2 regions of the Rhodoferax sp. GW822-FHT02D07 genome follow, and region 2 is predicted to be linked to the other one. Evidence: predicted binding sites of a transcription regulator. Region 2 holds the regulator's gene; the other holds the start of a gene.
What was found. Region 2 encodes sigma-54, which starts transcription at its own class of promoters, with help from an activator protein. Its sites were predicted from a motif close to TGGCANGNAANCTGCTTT; they were not measured.

Region 1: AC1RNN_RS19540 (urease subunit gamma) is a predicted target of sigma-54. The motif match lies at 3,161-3,178, and genes of this name have one in related genera.

The regions. Positions count from the first base shown of each region.
Region 1 is NZ_JBXAOD010000011.1:55,121-60,718, forward strand. It holds gene AC1RNN_RS19535 (ATP-binding protein) at 1-3,104, opposite strand, end outside; gene AC1RNN_RS19540 (urease subunit gamma) at 3,226-3,528, shown strand; gene AC1RNN_RS19545 (HupE/UreJ family protein) at 3,551-4,144, shown strand; gene AC1RNN_RS19550 (urease subunit beta) at 4,155-4,460, shown strand; gene ureC (urease subunit alpha) at 4,460-5,598, shown strand, end outside.
Region 2 is NZ_JBXAOD010000008.1:154,230-159,827, reverse strand. It holds gene AC1RNN_RS17390 (THUMP domain-containing class I SAM-dependent RNA methyltransferase) at 1-742, opposite strand, end outside; gene rpoN (RNA polymerase factor sigma-54) at 739-2,352, opposite strand; gene lptB (LPS export ABC transporter ATP-binding protein) at 2,352-3,128, opposite strand; gene lptA (lipopolysaccharide transport periplasmic protein LptA) at 3,125-3,733, opposite strand; gene AC1RNN_RS17370 (exopolyphosphatase) at 3,807-4,739, opposite strand; gene AC1RNN_RS17365 (thiol:disulfide interchange protein DsbA/DsbL) at 4,832-5,485, opposite strand; gene AC1RNN_RS17360 (SPOR domain-containing protein) at 5,564-5,598, opposite strand, start outside.

The DNA.
Region 1 (5,598 bases), on a different contig from region 2:
GAGACGATGGCCACCTGCGGCTGCGCGCCGCCCAGCGCGGGGTTGGCGCGGATGCGGCGCAGGGTCTCCCAGCCGTCGATACCGGGCATGGCGAGATCCAGCAGCACCACATCGGGCTGCAGGCCGGCGGCCAACAAGTCCAGGCAGTCGTGGCCGCTGGCGGCGGTACGCACCTCAAAACCCAGCGGCTCCAGCAGGCTGACCAGCAGTTCGCGGTCGGCCTCTTCGTTGTCCACCACCAGCACCCGGCGGCGCGCGCCGGCATAGGCCAGGCGTGGCTTGCGCGGCGCAGGCTGGCTGGCTTTCTCGGCCTGGCCCGCAGGCAGGTGCAACTCGGGCAGGAACAGGCGCACGCGGAACACCGAACCCTCGCCCAGCGCCGTGGTGGCCGACAGCTCGCCGCCCATGAGGTCGGTCAGCATCTTGGCAATAGTCAGGCCTAGCCCAGAACCCGCGGTGCCACCGGCGGCGCTGGCGCCGCGCGTGAAGGGCTCGAAGACGCGGTCCAGGTCTTCCTGCGCCATGCCGGGGCCTGTGTCGCGCACCTCCACCTGGGCCATCTCGCGGGCATAGCGCAGGCGCAGCGTGACGCTGCCCTGCTGGGTGAACTTGATGGCATTGCCCAGCAGGTTGAAGAAGATCTGGCGCACGCGCTTTTCATCGGCGCGCACCCACTCAGGGATCGCGCCCTGCACCTCAAAGTGAAACTGCAGGCCCTTGGCCGCGGCCTGCAGCTCGAACATGCTGGCCATCTCGTGCATACCGCTGGCGAACTGCATGGGCTTCACATTGAGCGTGAGCTTGCCGCTCTCGATATGCGCCATGTCCAGCGTACCCTCGATGAGCGAGAGCAAGTGTTCGCCACCGCGCTTGATGACGCTCACCGCCTGCTTGCGGTGCGGCGGGATGGACGCGTCTTCCCCCATGAGCTGGGCGTAGCCCAGGATGCTATTGAGCGGCGTGCGAAGCTCGTGGCTGATGGCGCTGATGTAGCGGCTCTTGGCCTGGTTGGCGGCCTCGGCGGCCTGCTTGGCGCGTTCGGCCAGCAGCTTGGCATCCTGCAGCGCTTCATCCGTCTGGCGGTGCGACTCGATTTCGCGCATCAGCAAATGGGTCTGGCGGTTGGACTCTTCCTGCGCCACCTGCCGGCTCTTGTGCGCCAGCACCAGCCACCAGGCCACGATGCCCGACATCAGCATCAGCGCCGCAAAGGCCTTGCTGAAACCGGAGCGCAGTGAGGCCTGCATGGCGCTCTGCTGCTCGCCCACTGCCGTGATGGCGCCCAGCTCCTGCATATAGAACATGCCGAACACCGTGGCCAGCAGCGGCACGATGATGAGCATGAGCAGGATGAAGTGGCCCAGCCCCGTGTCCAGAAACGGCCATACCGGTTTGGGCAGCAGCCAACGCAGCGCGGCTGACCACTGGGTGGACAGGTTCGCATGCGGCTTGCACATGTCGCCACAGCGCGCATCCAGCGTGCAACACAGCGAGCAGATGGGGCCCTGGTAAGCCGGGCAATGCGCCATGTCCGGCCCTTCGTACTCGCGCTCGCAGATGACACAACGGCGCACGGTCAGGCGCGCATAGCTGCCCTGGCTGGAAGCGTCCATGGGCTGGCGGGCCAGGTAGTACTTGCCCTTGGTGAACCAGGCGATCAAGGGAGAAGTCACCATGGCCGTGACCAGTGCCACCACGGCAGAGAATGCCTTGGCCAGTTCACCAAACAGTCCCAGATAGGCCGCGATCGACAGGCCGGAGGCCAGCGCCATGGCGCCCACGCCCACGGGGTTGATGTCGTAGAGGTAAGCGCGCTTGAATTCGATGCCCTTGGGCGACAGGCCCAGGGGCTTGTTTATGACCAGATCAGCCACCACAGCCATGATCCAGGCGATGGCAATGTTGGAGTACAGGCCCAGCACATCGCCCAGCGCCTGGAACACATTCATCTCCATCAGCATGAAAGCGATCACGCTGTTGAACAGCACCCAGACCACGCGCCCGGGGTGGCTGTGAGTGAGGCGCGAGAAGAAGTTGCTCCACGCCAGCGAGCCGGCGTAGGCGTTGGTCACATTGATCTTGAGCTGCGACACCACCACAAACACCGCCGTGGCCGCCACCGCCCAGCCCAGCGTGGGGAACACATATTCATAGGCCGCCAGGTACATCTGATTCGGGTCCACCGCGCGGTCGGTGGGCACGGCGTGGCGTATGGCCAGGTAGGCCAGGTAGGCGCCGCCCAGCATCTTGATGACCCCCAGGATCACCCAGCCCGGCCCGCCCACCAGCACGCCCAGCCACCAGCGGCCCTGGTTGGCCGCGCTGCGCGCGGGCATGAAGCGCAGGTAGTCGGCCTGCTCCCCCATTTGGGTAATTAGCGCAATGCCCACGGTCAAAGCAGCACCAAACAGGTGCAAATTGAAGCCGCCATTGCCGCCAATCTCACCAACATAGTGCGTTATGCCGGTGAATGCCTGTGGGTCGCGCACCAAAACAAAGCCGAACGGCACCACCAGCATCACCAGCCACAGCGGCTGCGTCCAGATCTGCAGGCGGCTGATGGTGGAGACCCCGTGGGTGACCAGCGGAATCACCACCAGCGCGCAGATCAGGTAGCCCCAGGTGGGCGGAATGTCCAGCGCCAGCTCCAGCGCATAGGCCATGACAGCGGCCTCCAGCGCGAAGAAGATGAAGGTGAAGGAGGCGTAGATAAGAGAAGTGAGCGTGGAGCCGATGTAGCCAAAGCCGGCACCGCGGGTGAGCAGGTCCATGTCCACCCCGTAGCGCGCGGCGTAAACGCTGATGGGCAGGCCTGCCAAAAAGATCACCAGCCCGGTGGCCAGGATGGCCCAGAGCGCGTTGACAAAGCCGTATTGCACCAGCAGCGTGGCGCCCACTGCCTCCAGGATCAGGAAGGAGGCCGCGCCAAAGGCGGTATTGGCCACGCGCCACTCGGACCACTTGCGAAAGCGCTGCGGCGTGAAGCGCAGGGCGTAGTCCTCCATGGTCTCGGAGGCCACCCAGTTGTTGTAGTCGCGGCGGATCTTCACCACCCGCTGGGCGGGCGCTTCGTCGGCAGAGGGGGGCAGCGGCAGGGAACTCACATCCAGTGGGGTGCAGATTTCATGCCACCGGACTGGGACGTTTGGCGTATGGATAAAGGCACAGGGATTGCTTACAGTGCAAAGTCCTGAAAACCGAATACCGCCACATTTCGAGAACGTTATGGAACTCACGCCTAGAGAGAAAGACAAGCTGCTGATCTTCACCGCCGCCCTGCTGGCCGAACGGCGCAAGGCCCGCGGCCTCAAGCTCAACTACCCCGAAGCCATCGCCCTGATCAGCGCTGCCGTGATGGAAGGCGCCCGCGACGGCAAAACCGTGGCCCAACTCATGAGCGAAGGCCGCGCGGTGCTGACCCGCGATGACGTGATGGACGGCATCGCCGAAATGATCCCCGACATCCAGGTGGAAGCCACCTTCCCCGACGGGACCAAGCTGGTCACCGTCCACCAACCCATTGTCTGAACACCCAGTCCACGGAGACCGTATGCGACCCTCGTTGAAAAATGCTCTTTTTTTGATAGCTGCTTGCGCAATATCCACGGGGGCTAGTGCCCATACCGGCCATGGAACGCATAGCCTGATGGAAGGCCTGGCCCATCCATTCGGCGCCGACCACCTGCTGGCCATGCTGGCCGTGGGCGTCTGGTCCGTGAGCGCCCTGCCCACCCGCCAGGCCTGGCAAGGCCCCGCCACCTTCCTGCTGGCCCTGGTGGCAAGTGCAGTGCTGGGCGCCAGCGGCGTGACCCTGCCCTACCTGGAACACGCGATTGCACTGTCGGTAGTGCTGTTTGGCGCCATGCTCATCGTCGCGGCCAAATCCGTGCCCAAGGCCTTGGGCCTGGGGCTCGTCGCCGCGGCCGCCTCGCTGCATGGCCTGGCCCATGGTGCGGAAACACCAGCAACCGGCTTTGCCGGCTACGCCGCCGGCTTTGTGCTGACCACGGCTGCGCTGCACCTGGGCGGCGTGGGCGCTGGCCTTTCAGTCCGCCGCTGGCTGGCGGCGCGCAGCACCGTGGTGCTGGGTGGCCTGGGCACCGTGCTGGGCTTTGCCGGCCTCTACCTGTTTGCCCAAGTCTGAGGGCCGCGCCATGATCCCCGGCGAAATCATCACCGACGAGGGCGAGCACGCCCTCAACACCGGCCGCCGCACGTTGACGGTGGTGGTGCAGAACACAGCGGACCGCCCCATCCAGGTCGGGTCGCACTACCACTTTGCCGAGACCAACGGCGCGCTGGGCTTTGACCGCGCTGCCGCGCAAGGCATGCGGCTGAACATCCCCTCCGGCTCGGCCGTGCGCTTTGAGCCCGGACAGCAACGCACCGTGGAACTGGTGGACCTGGCCGGTGACCGCGTGGTCTACGGCTTTCGCGGCTTAGTTCAAGGAAAACTGTAATGGCAACGATTGGACGCCGCGCCTACGCGGAAATCTTTGGCCCCACTACCGGTGACCGCGTGCGCCTGGCCGACACCGGCTTGCTCATCGAGGTGGAGAAGGACTACACGCTGGCCTCCGGTGCCTATGGCGAAGAAGTGAAGTTCGGCGGTGGCAAGACCATCCGCGATGGCATGGCGCAATCGCAAAAGACGCGTGCCGAAGGGGCTGTGGACTGCGTGATGACCAACGCGCTGATCCTGGACCACTGGGGCATCGTCAAGGCCGACATCGGATTGAAGGGCGGCCGCATCGTCGCCATCGGCAAGGCCGGCAACCCCGACACCCAGCCCGGCGTGGACATCATCATTGGCCCTGGCACCGAAGTCATCAGTTGCGAGGGCAATATCGTCACCGCCGGCGGCATCGACAGCCACATCCACTTCATCTGCCCGCAGCAGATCGAAGAGGCGCTGTGCAGCGGCGTGACCACCATGCTGGGCGGCGGCACCGGCCCGGCCACGGGCACCTTTGCCACCACCTGCACGCCCGGCCCCTGGAACATCGAACGCATGCTGCAGGCGGCCGATGCCTTCCCCATGAACCTCGGTTTCTTGGGCAAGGGCAATGCCAGCCTGCCCGCCGCGCTACATGAGCAGATCAATGCGGGCGTGATTGGCCTCAAGCTGCATGAGGACTGGGGCACCACGCCCAGCGCCATCAGCAATTGCCTGGACGTGGCCGACGCCACCGACACGCAGGTCGCCATCCACTCCGACACGCTCAACGAGTCTGGCTTTGTGGAGGACACCGTCGCCGCGACCAAGGGCCGCGGCCTGTGCGCCTTCCACACCGAAGGTGCGGGCGGTGGCCACGCACCCGACATCCTGCGCGTGGTGGGGCAAGACAACTTCCTGCCCAGCTCCACCAACCCCACCATGCCCTATACGCAGAACACGCTGGATGAGCATGTGGACATGCTGATGGTCTGCCACCACCTGGACGCCGGCATTGCCGAGGATTTGGCATTTGCCGAAAGCCGCATCCGCAAGGAAACCATTGCGGCCGAAGACATCCTGCACGACATGGGCGCCATCAGCATGATGAGCAGCGACAGCCAGGCCATGGGCCGCGTCGGCGAAGTCATCATCCGCACCTG
Region 2 (5,598 bases):
TGTCCGCCCACTCCTGCGAACGGAAGGGCCGGTATTTCTCGAACGCAAAGCGGCGCAGCGAGCCGGCCGCGATGTTGCAGGCAATCTGCGCGGCTTCAATGGCCACGGTGCCGCTGCCGCAGCAGGGGTCATACAGCGGCATCAGGTCGTCGTCGCCCGAGGCCCAGCCGCTGGCGGCAATCATGGCCGCGGCCAATGTCTCTTTCAGCGGCGCGTCGCCCTTGTCCTCGCGCCAACCGCGCTTGAACAGCGGCTCGCCCGAGGTGTCGATGTACAGCGAGCAGGCGTCGGTGGTCAGGTGGGCGTAAATGCGTACATCGGGCCACTGGGTATTCACGTCAGGGCGCACGCCATTGGCCACTTCGCGGAAGCGGTCGCAGACGGCGTCTTTCACCTTGAGCGCAGCAAAGTTCAGCGAGGTCAGCGGGCTGTGCTGCGCGGTCACCTCGATCTTGATGCTCTCTTTGGGCGTGAACCACTGCTCCCACGGCACCTGCATGCCGGCGCGGTACAGGTCCTGCTCACTGCGATACTCGGTGTACGACACCAGCACCAGCACGCGCTGGGCCAGGCGGCTGTACAGGTTGAGCAACATGGCGTGCGCAAACGAGGTGCGCACGGCCACGCCACCGCGCTGCTTGGTCACGCAACCGGGGGGCAGGCCGGTGATCTGCAAAATCTCCGGCGCCAGGTACTCCTCCACGCCGGCGGCGCAGGGGAGAAAAAGGGTCAATTGGTTCATAGCGCTTTGCGGAGTGAGGCGGGGGCGATTTTCAGGCCCTCGCGGTATTTGGCCACGGTGCGCCGCGCGCACTCGATGCCTTGCTCCTTGAGCATGTCGGAAATCTGGTTATCGCTCAAGGGCTTTTTGCTGCTCTCTGAGGCGATGAACTGCTTGATGAGCGCACGCACCGCGGTGCTGGAGGCGTTGCCCCCGCTCTCGGTGCCCAGGCCGGAGCCAAAGAAGTACTTGAGCTCAAAGGTGCCAAACGGCGTGGCCATGTACTTGGCCGTGGTCACGCGGCTAATGGTGGACTCGTGCAAGCCCAGCTCGTCGGCAATCTCGCGCAGCACCAGCGGGCGCATGGCGAGTTCGCCGTGGGTGAAAAAGTTCTTTTGTCGCTCCACAATGGCCGTGCTCACGCGCAGGATGGTGTCAAAGCGCTGCTGGATGTTCTTGATGAACCAGCGCGCCTCCTGCAGGCGCTGCTGCAGCGCGGCATGGCCGCCGGCATCCTTGCCGCCGCGGTGGTTGCGCAGCACATTGGCGTAGATATCGTGCACCTTGAGGCGCGGCATCACGTCGGGATTGAGCTGAACACGGAACTTCGGAATGCCGCCGGCCTTGCCAATGGACACCACCAGCACATCGGGCACGATGATGTTGCGTTCCACATCCACAAAGCGGCGGCCGGGCTTGGGCTCAAGCCGCGCAATCAGCGCAATCGCCTCACGCACAAACGCATCGCTGCCCACGCCCATCTGCACCAGGCGCTTGATGTCGCGCCGCGCCAGCAGGTCCATGGGCTGGCGGCAGATGGCCAGCGCCACCTGCAACACTTCCAGCCGGTCGTGCTCACCATCGTCTTCGGCCAGGGTCAGCAGAGCTTGCAGCTGCAGGCGCAGGCATTCGCCCAGGTCGCGCGCGCCCACGCCGACGGGCTCCAGGCTGTGCAACAGGCCCAGCGCCACGGTGAAGTGGTGCACCAGATCCTGCAGCTGCTCTTCATCTCCAGGGCTCAGACTACGCGCCAAGTCTTCCAGCGGGTCCTCCAGGTAGCCGTCTTCATTGAGCGACTCGATCAGGAAGCGCAGCGCCGCTGCATCGGTGGCATTCAAGCGCAGGCTCAGGGCCTGGCGGTGCAGAAAGACCTGCAGCGATTCAGAGGAACGCGCCAGCTCGGTGGCGTCCTTCTCTTCGTCATCGCCCAGGTTGTTGGCCTTGGCTTTGGCATCCACGCCCCATTCGCCGTCGTCAGGCGTCATTTCGGTGGTGCCGTCGCCCTCCCAGTTGGGCTCCTCGCTGCTGCTCAGTGGCGTGGCATCTTCATCATTGGAGGTGCCAGCCCCTGTGGATGTTGCATAGTCAGCTACAGAATTAGGAGCATATTCGGCGTCACCGGCTTCGGACAGGCGATCGCCCTCGCTCACCACAGCGTCCGCAGCGTTCAACCCAAAGTCTTCACGCTCGGCCCGGTCCTCGGTCAGCTCCAGAAACGGGTTTTCGTCCAGCATCTGCTCCACCTCCTGGCTCAGCTCCAGCGTGGAGAGCTGCAGCAGACGGATGGACTGCTGCAACTGGGGCGTGAGCGCCAGGTGTTGGGAGACGCGTAATGACAGCCCTTGCTTCATCACATCTTGAAGTGTTCGCCGAGATAGACGCGGCGCACATCGGCGTTGTTCACGATCTCGGAGGGGGTGCCCTGCGCCAGCACATGGCCGTCGCTGATGATGTAGGCGTGGTCGCAAATGCCCAGGGTCTCGCGCACGTTGTGGTCGGTGATGAGCACCCCAATGCCACGGCCCTTCAGGAAGTTGATGATGCGCTGGATCTCGATCACCGCGATCGGGTCAATACCGGCAAAGGGTTCGTCCAACAGGATGAAGCGCGGGTTGGTGGCCAGTGCGCGCGCAATCTCCACACGGCGACGCTCCCCGCCCGACAGCGCCAGGGAGGGTGACTCGCGCAGATGCTCCACGCGCAGCTCCTGCAGCAAGGCGGTCAGGCGCTTTTCAATTTCGGCAGAACTAAGCGGGTTGCCGCCGGCATCCCGCTGCAACTCCAGCACGGCGCGCACGTTGTCTTCCACATTCAGTTTGCGGAATATGGACGCCTCCTGGGGCAGGTAGCCCAGCCCCAGGCGCGCACGGCGGTGGATGGGCATGTGCTCGATGGACTGACCATCGATGGTGATGTCACCCGCGCTGGCGCGCAGCAGGCCCACGATCATGTAGAACGAGGTGGTCTTGCCCGCCCCATTGGGGCCCAGCAGGCCCACCACCTCGCCGGTGCGCACGGCCAGGGACACGTCCTTGACCACCTGGCGCTTGCCGTAGGACTTCTGCAAATGCCGGGCTTCCAGCCGCCCGGTGCTGGTGTCCGGGGCTTCCTGGGCGGGCGCGCTCACTGGGCGGCCTTCTCAAGTTGCGGCGTGGCGCGCAGGGTGGGTGATGTCTGGGGGGCAGCGGGGGTCTGGGCCTCCGGTTTGGGTGTCAGCATGGCGCGCACCCGGCCGGCCGGAGCGCTCGCGCTGCGGGGCGTGCCGTCCACGGTGAATTTGTCGCTCAGGTTTTCGTAGAGGATGCTGGCGCCACTGACCTCGTCGGCCAGCAGGGCACCGCGCAGGCGGCGCAGTTGAGCCTTCTTGAGGAAGCGCACGGTATCGGCCCGGCCATCGTATTCAATGGTTTCTCCGTCGCCTTCGATGTATTCATCGACCCCGTCACGTTTCTGGCGGAAAAAGGCCGGCGTTGCTGTCGAGCCGGTCACCAGACCGTACTGGTACCCGTCCGGGTCCTGGCGCACCTCCAGCTGGGCACCACGGATGATGATGCTGCCTTTGGTCAGGACCACATTGCCGGTGAACACGCTGACCTGCTTGAGGTCGTCGTAACGCAGGGCATCGGCCTCCACATTCATGGGTTTGTTGCGGTCGGCCTTCTCGGCCAAGGCGTGGCCCGCCACACCGGCGAATGCCAGCCCCAGAAACAGCGACAGAGTGGTTTTTTTCATAAAGGCACGAAACTTGCTGAAAAGCGCTTCGGCCATTGTACCGAGCGCTGGCACGTTTCATGCCTTGGCGAGCTCAGCCGTCGGCGTTAATTTTGCTTGTCAACGCCTGCAGCACCTCCGCCGCACGGTCGTTCTCCACCTGGCAGGTACCCGCATTGGCATGGCCGCCGCCGCCGTACTGCAGCATCAGCTCACCAATATTGGTCTTGGAGGAGCGGTTGGTGATGGACTTGCCGGTAGCAAACACGGTGTTCTGCTTTTGCAGGCCCCAGAGCACGTGGATGGAAATATTGGTTTGGGGGAATAGTGCATAGACCATGAAGCGGTTGACCGCAAAGATGGTGTCCTCGTTGCGCAGATCCAGTACCAGCAGGTTGCCGTGCACGGTGGAGCAGCGCAGCAGCTGCTCCTTGGCTTTTTCTGCATGCTCAAAGTACAGATCCACCCGTTCCACCACATCAGGCAGCTTCAGGATTTCGTCGATGCCGTGGTTGCGGCAGTACTGGATGAGATCCATCATCAGCTGGTAGTTGCTGACGCGGAATTCGCGAAAGCGGCCCAGGCCGGTGCGCGAGTCCATCAGGTAGTTGAGCAACACCCAGCCCGTGGGGTTCATGATTTCGTCGTGGCTGAAACGGGCGGAATCCCCTTTGTCCACGGCCTCCATCATGTCGTGGAAGCGCGCCGGGAAGCGGCTGGCGCCGCCGTAGTGGTCAAACACCACACGTGCGGCCGAATCGGCATCGGGCAGGATGATGTGGTTGGGGCGCTCGCCCGTGTTGCGCACGGTTTCTGACTCGTGGTGGTCAAAGGCCAGATGCACGCCGGGCACGTACGGCAGGTTGGTGGTGATATCTCGGTCGGACACCTCCACCTTGCCGTCCTGCATGTCCTTGGGGTGGACGAACTTGATGTCGTCGATCAGGTTCAGCTCGTTGAGCAGGACGGCACACACCAGTCCATCGAAATCGCTGCGGGTAACAAGCCGGTATTTCTGGTGCGCCATGGAAACGGTCTCCCCAAAGTTTGGAACAAGTGCCAAACCATTCTAGAGCCGTTCCCCACAGCGCGGCGGCCTCGCCACCGCAAAAGTCCGGCTCAGCGTCCGGCGCGAACGTCCGCCACCAGCGACTCCACCACCTGCAATGCGCGAGGCATATTGCCAGCCAGGGAGCCGTCGGTGTAATAGCGGCCGGCAATGCCCAGCGCGGGCACACCTTCCACCTTGTAGGCGTTCTGCAGCTGCACGGACTTGGTGACCTTGGTCACCACGGTGAAGGAGTTGTACTGCTCTACGAACTTGGCCTTGTCCACGCCCTGCTGGCCAATCCATTCCAGGATAGCTTCGCCAGTGCTGAGGTTTTTCTTCTCCTGGTGGATGGCGGCAAACACCTTGCCATGCAGCTTCTCGACCAGACCCATGGCTTCCAGCGTGAAATAGAGGCGCTGCTGGGGCGCAAAGCTGTCCTGAAAAGCCACTGGCACGCGGCGGAAGGCCACGTCCTTGGGCAGCTTGGGAATCCAGGCTTGCAGCGTGGGTTCGAAGGCGTTGCAGTGCGGGCAGCTGTACCAGAAGAACTCCACCACCTCAATCTTGCCGGCACCAGCCTCCACAGGCGCACGCGGATCGACCACCAGGTAGTCCGTGCCAGCCTTGGGCTTGGCCGCCTGGGCCTGGGCTGTGGCGCCCCACAGGGTAGTGGAAGCCAGGGCTGCGCCGGTGCCCAGCTGGGCGAATTCGCGTCGTTTCATGTGCATCTCTTCGGTAAGGGGACTGGTTACGGAATGGGTGGGAGAAGCGCCCTGCAGGAAAGTTCCTGGTACGGCCGCTTAGCGCTGCACGCGCACCAGCGCGGTTTCCAGGC